Xanthobacter dioxanivorans: one gene and its partner. Each later gene encodes a partner of the first gene's protein in a complex. Links are inferred from orthologs where the notes say so. Each region holds a gene or a part of one and is shown on either strand. Other genes may lie near its edges.

Region 1 (3,266 bases):
GAAATTGGAGGCGCCGATGAGCGCGGAAGGCCCGGCGATGCAGTGCTGCTCGCCGGCCATCCGGTTCAGCACATAGGCCAGCCCGGCATTGAAATAGACCTGGATCAGGATCGGCACCGCCAGCATCGCGATGACCAGCGGCTGCCGCAGGATCTCCTCCCCCTGGAAGCCGAACAGCAGCACCAGGGTGGCGAGCAGCGCGGCGAGGGAGAAGGGCCCGAGCCGCGCCAGCAGCCGCTCCAGCGCCGCCGGCCCGCCGGTGGCGAGCACGCTCCGGCGCAGCAGCTGGGCCGCGACCACCGGCACGATGATGTAGAGGGCCACCGACAGCACCAGGGTGCTCCACGGCACGGTGATGGCGGACAGGCCCAGCAGCAGGCCGACGATGGGGGCGAAGGCCACCACCATGATGGCGTCGTTGAGCGCCACCTGGGACAAGGTGAAGTGCGGCTCGCCCCGGGTCAGGTTCGACCACACGAACACCATGGCGGTGCAGGGCGCGGCGGCCAGCAGGATCAGCCCGGCGATGTAGCTGTCGATCTGGTCCGCCGGCAGGAAGGGGCGGAACAGGGAGCCGATGAAGAACCAGCCGAGCAGCGCCATGGTGAAGGGCTTCACCGCCCAGTTCACCAGCAGCGTCACGCCGATGCCGCGCCAGTGCCGGCCGACCTGGCCGAGGGCGGCGAAATCGATGCGCAGCAGCATGGGCACGATCATCAGCCAGATCAGCGCCGCCACCGGCAGGTTGACCCGTGCCACCTCCACCGCGCCGATGGCCTGGAAGACCCCCGGCACGAGATGTCCGAGGCCGACGCCGGCGACGATGCACAGGCCGACCCACACGGTGAGGTAACGCTCGAAGATGGACATGGGAGGTTCCCGAGTTTCAGCCGGCGGTGATGCGGTGGCCCGCGGCGTCCACCACAAGCGCGCCGTCTTCCTTGGCGAAGGCGCCTTGCTGTGGCGGCAGGAGGTCGAGCACCAGCTCGGACGGGCGGCACAGGCGCACGCCTTGCGGCGAAACCACGAAGGGCCGGTTGATGAGGATGGGATGCGCCATCATGGCGTCGAGCAGCGCATCGTCCGAAAGGGCGGGATCGCCGAGGCCGAGCGCGGCATAGGGCGTGCCCTTCTCGCGCAGCGCGTCGCGCACCGAAAGCCCGGCGCGGGCAATGAGGTCCTTCAGCAGCGCCCGCGCCGGCGGCGTCTTCAGGTACTCGATCACGTGCGGCTCGACGCCCGCATTGCGGATCATGGCGAGGGTGTTGCGCGAGGTGCCGCACTCGGGATTGTGGTAGATGATCACGTCCATGCCCGCCGCCCTCACGCCACGTCGGGCCGGGGGGTGGTGGCGCCGTCGAGGCGGCCGATCTCGCGCAGCTGCGTGCCGAGGGACAGCCGGTCGAGCTTGGCGATGGGCAAGGCGGTGAAGACCGAGATGCGGTTCCTCAGGTAGCGGAAGGCGGCGACGAAGGCGGCCTCCTTCTGGATGTCCGTGCCCTCAACCGCGGCGGGATCCTCGATGCCCCAGTGGGCGGTCATGGGCTGGCCCGGCCAGAGGGGGCAGGCTTCGCCGGCGGCGTTGTCGCAGACGGTGAAGACGAAATCCATCACCGGGGCGCCGGGCTCGGCAAACTCCAGCCAGCTCTTCGAGCGCAAGCCCTCGCTCGGATAATCGCCGGCCTTCAGCACCTTGAGGGCGAAGGGATTGACCTCGCCCTTCGGCTGGCTGCCCGCCGAGAAGGCGCGGAACCGGCCTGCGCCGTCCCTGGCCAGGATGCTCTCGGCGAGGATGGAGCGGGCCGAATTGCCGGTGCAGAGGAACAGCACGTTGTAGACGTGCCCGGTGGTTGCGTCAGGCATGGGTGTCCTCGGTCTTGGGTTCGCAGGCGCAGGACAAGGCGGCGACGGCCGGGGCGCACACCTCGGGGTGTCCGTTGCAGCAGTCCCGCATCAGGAAGGCGACGAGATCGGACAGGGTGGGGTAGACGGCGCTGTAGATGATGGAGCGCCCCTCGCGCCGGGAGGCCACCAGCCCCGCCTGCTCCAGCTGGCTGAGGTGAAAGGACATGCGCGAGGCCGAGGCCCCGTCCATGGCCTCGCCGATGGCGCCGGCCGGCAGGCCCTGCGGCCCCGCTTTCACCAGCAGCCGCACCATGCGCAGGCGCGTCTCCTGCGAAAGCGCGGCAAAGGCGGCCAGGGCCTGTTCCTCAAGCATGGGCACCATTTCAATATCTCAATAGATGTTGAAATGAAGATAGCGGCGGTGCGCGCGCGCCGCAAGCGGAAACCTTCGCCTCATCCCCTCGGCGTCGGTCGTTGACCGACGCCGAGGGGATCACGCTCAGACGCCGCGCGGGCTATACCAGGAGCCCGTGAGTCAAGCGCACGGGCTCCTGGTATCAGAGCCGGACCAGCGCCGCGCCGCCAGTGAGGCCCGCCCCGGCGGCGGCCATCAGCAGCACGTCGCCTTCGCCGTAGCCCCGCGCCCCGGCGCATGCGGAGAGGGTGAAGGGAAGGGTGGCGGCCGAGGAATTGCCGAACTCGGCCAGGGTCGACAAGGTCCGCGCCGGAGCGATGCCGAGGCGATCGGCCACGGCCGAGACGATGCGCCCGTTCGCCTGGTGCGGCACGAAATGGGTCACCTCGTCCGGCGTGAGGCCGGCCTGGTCCAGCACGTGGCGGCAGGCATCGCCCATCATGGCGACGGCGCGCTGGAACACCGCGCGGCCGTCGCGCATCACCATGCGCGGCACGCCCGCCCTCTCCTCCCCGCCGGTCCGCCGGCTCCCGCTGTCCGGGATCTGGATGAGATCGTAGCCCGACCCGTCCGAGGCGAGGCGGGAGGCGAGAAGGCCGGTGCCGGCGCGGTCCGCCGGCGCGATCACCACCGCCCCCGCCGCATCGGCGAACAAGGCGGAGGTGGAGGCGTCCTGAGGATCGATGCGGCGCGAGAGGATGTTGGCGGCCACCACCAGCGCCGCCTGCCCGCTCGCCCGCACGAAGCCCTCCGCCAGCACGTAGGCATAGAGGAAGCCGGCGCAGGCACCGGTGAGATCCGCCGCCCCGCTCGCCGGCAGGCCCAGGCGATAAGCGAGGAGCGGCGCGGTGGGCGGCAGGAGATGGTCGGGCGTCGAGGTGGCCAGCAGCGTGAGGCCGATCATGGCGCGCGGCAGGCCGCAGGCCGCATGCGCCATCTCCAGCGCCATCTCGGCGGCGGGCAGCGCGATATCGCTCACCGCCTCCCCGGCCGCCGCATAGCGCCG
Region 2 (3,066 bases), 920 kb from region 1 along the record:
GCCCCGCAAGGCGGAGGACCCGGCACGGCTTGCCGCGGCCCGCGCCGCCGCCGCCGCGCGCGAGCTGGAGGAGCACCGGCGCCTGCTCTACGTGGCGCTCACGCGGGCCGAGGATGCGGTGATCGTCTGCGGCGCCGAGACCCGCGAAGCGGGCAAGGACAAGCCCCACGCCCGCCCGGAGGGCTGCTGGTACGACCTGGTGCGCGCCGCGCTCGAGGACGATGCGCAGGAATGCCCCGCCCTCGGTTTCGAGGGCACGGTGCTGCGCTGGAGCAAGGGGCCGGGTCTTGCCGTCGCCGGCCCGGCCGCGCCGCTGCCCGCCGCGGCCGGCGGGCCCGTGGCCGCCTTTCCCCATCCTGCGCCCGCCGAGGCCGCCTTGCGCGTCCTGCGCCCGTCCAGGGCCGAGGCGCCGGGACCCGCGCCACTGCGCACGCCGTCGGTCGTGGCGGGGGGGCTTCCCGGGCTCTCTCCCCTGGTGCGCGGTGACCTGGTGCATCGCCTGCTGGCCGGCCTGCCGGACGTTCCCGCGGCCGAGCGTGAGGCCGCCGGGCTGCGCCTGCTGCGCCACGCCGCCGACGGCGTCGCCGATGGGCTGCACCGGGAGGTGCTGGAGGAAGCGTTGGGGGTGCTGGGCCATGCGCCGCTCGCGGACCTGTTCGGCGCCGGCAGCCGGGCGGAGGTGCCGGTGGTCGGCCGCCTGCCCGCATTGGATGGTAATCCGTTCCATATTTCCGGACGGGTGGACCGCCTCGCCGTCCAGGGCGGGCGAATCCTCGTGGCCGATTTCAAGACCGACCGGACCCCGCCGGAGCAGCCGGGCGAGGTGACCGAGGCCTATGTGGCGCAGCTTGCCGTCTATGGGGCGCTGCTGTCGGCGTCGTTCGGCGGCCTGCCGTTCGAGGCGCGGCTCATTTACACAGCCGGCCCGCGTGTCTTTTCCCTTGATGCACAGCGGCTCGCCGCCGCGCTGGACGGGCTCGGCGTGTCATCCCCGAAGGTCACCTCGGCGTGACGCGCCTTGACGGGAAGGGGAGGGGCTCCCTACGTTCAGGCCCAAGATTCAGTGGTTCCCCCAAATCTCCCCTACGAGGTCTGCTATGTCGGTCGAGAAGGTATCGGATCAGAGTTTCGAGCAGGACGTGATCAATTCGAGCGCTCCGGTGATCGTGGACTTCTGGGCCGAGTGGTGCGGCCCCTGCCGCATGGTGGGCCCGATCCTCGAGGAAGTGTCCGGCGAGATGGGCGAGAAGGTGCGCATCGTGAAGCTGAACGTGGACGAGAATCCGCAGACCGCTTCCAAGTACGGCATCATGTCCATCCCCACCCTGCTGCTGTTCAAGGACGGCAAGATCGCCTCCCGCCAGGTGGGCGCCGCCCCCAAGGCGAAACTGGTGCAGTGGATCAACGGCGCCATCTGAGGCGTAGATCGTCCCGCACCGGGATCAGGACGAAGAAGCCCCGGCGGGAAGCCGGGGCTTTTTTATGGGCGTTGGAGTTAGGGGGCCATCTCGACCACGCGCCCGGCAATCGCCAGCGCGCTGGTGAGACCGGGCGATTCGATGCCGAACAGGTTCAGCAGCCCCGGCAGGCCGTGCATTGCCGGCCCCTGGATCAGGAAGTCCGCGGACGCGCCGCCGCTCACCTCGATCTTCGGCCTGATCCCGGCATAGCCGGGCTCCAGGTCCTCGTCCCGCACCTGCGGCCAGTAGCGGCGGATGGAGCCCAGCATGCCGGCCTTGCGGGTCGGGTCCACCCGATAGTCCCGCTCGCTCACCCATTCCACGTCCGGCCCGAAGCGCCCCTGTCCGCCGAGGTCCAGCGTCAGGTGGGTTCCGAGCCCGCCGGGCTCCGGCACCGGATAGATGAGATGGCGGAACGGCACCTTGCGGCCGCAGGTGAAATAATTGCCCTTGGCCATGGCCTGGGCCGGCACGCGCGCTTCGGGCATGCCTGAGATGCGGCTGGCGACGCCGGGCGCGTCGAGGCCGGCGCTGTTCACCAGCAGGCGGCAGCCGAGCATCATGGGGCTGGCGCCGCCGGTGCGCACAACCAGGCCGCCCGTCCCGGGCTCCGCCGCCTCGAAGGGCGCCTGGAGGGCGAGCATTCCGCCGGCGGCCTCCATGTCTCCCTGGATCGCGAGCATCAGCCCATGGGTATCGACGATGCCGGTGGACGGCGAGAGCAGGGCCGCGTGCACGCCGAGCGCCGGTTCGAGCCGGCGCGCCTCGCCCGCATCCAGCAGCCGCAGGTCATCCACTCCGTTCGCCGCCCCGCGCTCCGCCAGCCTCTCAAGGTAGCCCACCTCCTCCGCGCTGGCGGCGACGATCAGCTTGCCGAGCCGGGCGTGGCCGACGCCGTGGCTGGCGCAGAACGCATAAAGGGCGTCGCGGCCCTTCACGCACAATTCGGCCTTGAGGCTTCCTGGCTCGTAATAGATGCCGGCATGGATCACCTCGGAATTGCGCGAGGAGATGCCGGTTCCGATGGCCTCCGCCGCCTCCAGAACCACCACCTCCCGCCCCGACAGCGCCAGCGCGCGGGCCACCGCGAGGCCGACGACCCCGGCCCCGACGACGATGCATTCCACCTGGTCCATGGCTCGGCGCTCACTCGTCCGCCGCCACGAGGATCGCGCGTTCCGGCGGGATGTGCAGAGTGACCGGCCGGCCCTCCTCGAGCAAGTGGGAGGGGAAGGCATGGGCCCTGATCGAGCCGCCGGGCCAGCCCACGGTATAGACGATGACGTCGCCGAGGATCTCGCGCCGCTCGATCCGCGCCGGCCAGGTATTCTCCGGAAGGTGGCTCTCGCCAGGGGTCGCGGCCGGCGTGGAAATCTGCGGGTAGACGGTGCGGACGGCGATGAGCTGGCGGCCGCCGGTGGTGACCTTCGGCAGGTTCTCGCGCGGCGCGCACCGCATGTGCGCGCCGCCCACCTGCGCCAGGATATGCCCGGAGCCGTCGCGGCCCGTGACCTCGGCTTCCAGAATGTTCGCCGCGCCGACGAAATCGGCGACGAAGCGGCTGCGTGGGGTGTCGTAGATGTCGAGCGGCCGTCCGGCCTGCTCG

What was found.
Region 2: the proteins of EZH22_RS08905 (region 1) and trxA are in contact, whole or in part, in an NMR structure (PDB 2IPA), measured with the Bacillus subtilis proteins. The link is inferred for Xanthobacter dioxanivorans from one-to-one orthologs.

Annotation. Positions count from the first base shown.
Region 1 is NZ_CP063362.1:1,878,878-1,882,143, reverse strand. The notes cover bases 94-3,050. They hold EZH22_RS08905 (arsenate reductase ArsC), read right to left. Parts: upstream 1,864-3,050; coding sequence 1,324-1,863; downstream 94-1,323. Other genes in these bases: EZH22_RS08895 (beta-ketoacyl-ACP synthase III), read right to left, coding at 2,403-3,050; EZH22_RS08900 (ArsR/SmtB family transcription factor), read right to left, coding at 1,856-2,218; arsC (arsenate reductase (glutaredoxin)), read right to left, coding at 887-1,312; arsB (ACR3 family arsenite efflux transporter), read right to left, coding at 94-870. Also shown: more of arsB, read right to left, coding at 1-93; more of EZH22_RS08895, read right to left, coding at 3,051-3,266. UniProt on the Bacillus subtilis protein: Catalyzes the reduction of arsenate [As(V)] to arsenite [As(III)]. In vitro, can dephosphorylate para-nitrophenyl phosphate (pNPP).
Region 2 is NZ_CP063362.1:2,797,063-2,800,128, forward strand. What follows is about bases 1-2,757. They hold trxA (thioredoxin), read left to right. Parts: upstream 1-1,097; coding sequence 1,098-1,418; downstream 1,419-2,757. Other genes in these bases: addA (double-strand break repair helicase AddA), read left to right, coding at 1-1,012; EZH22_RS13180 (NAD(P)/FAD-dependent oxidoreductase), read right to left, coding at 1,496-2,596; EZH22_RS13185 (ABC transporter ATP-binding protein), read right to left, coding at 2,607-2,757. Also shown: more of EZH22_RS13185, read right to left, coding at 2,758-3,066. UniProt on the Bacillus subtilis protein: Participates in various redox reactions through the reversible oxidation of its active center dithiol to a disulfide and catalyzes dithiol-disulfide exchange reactions.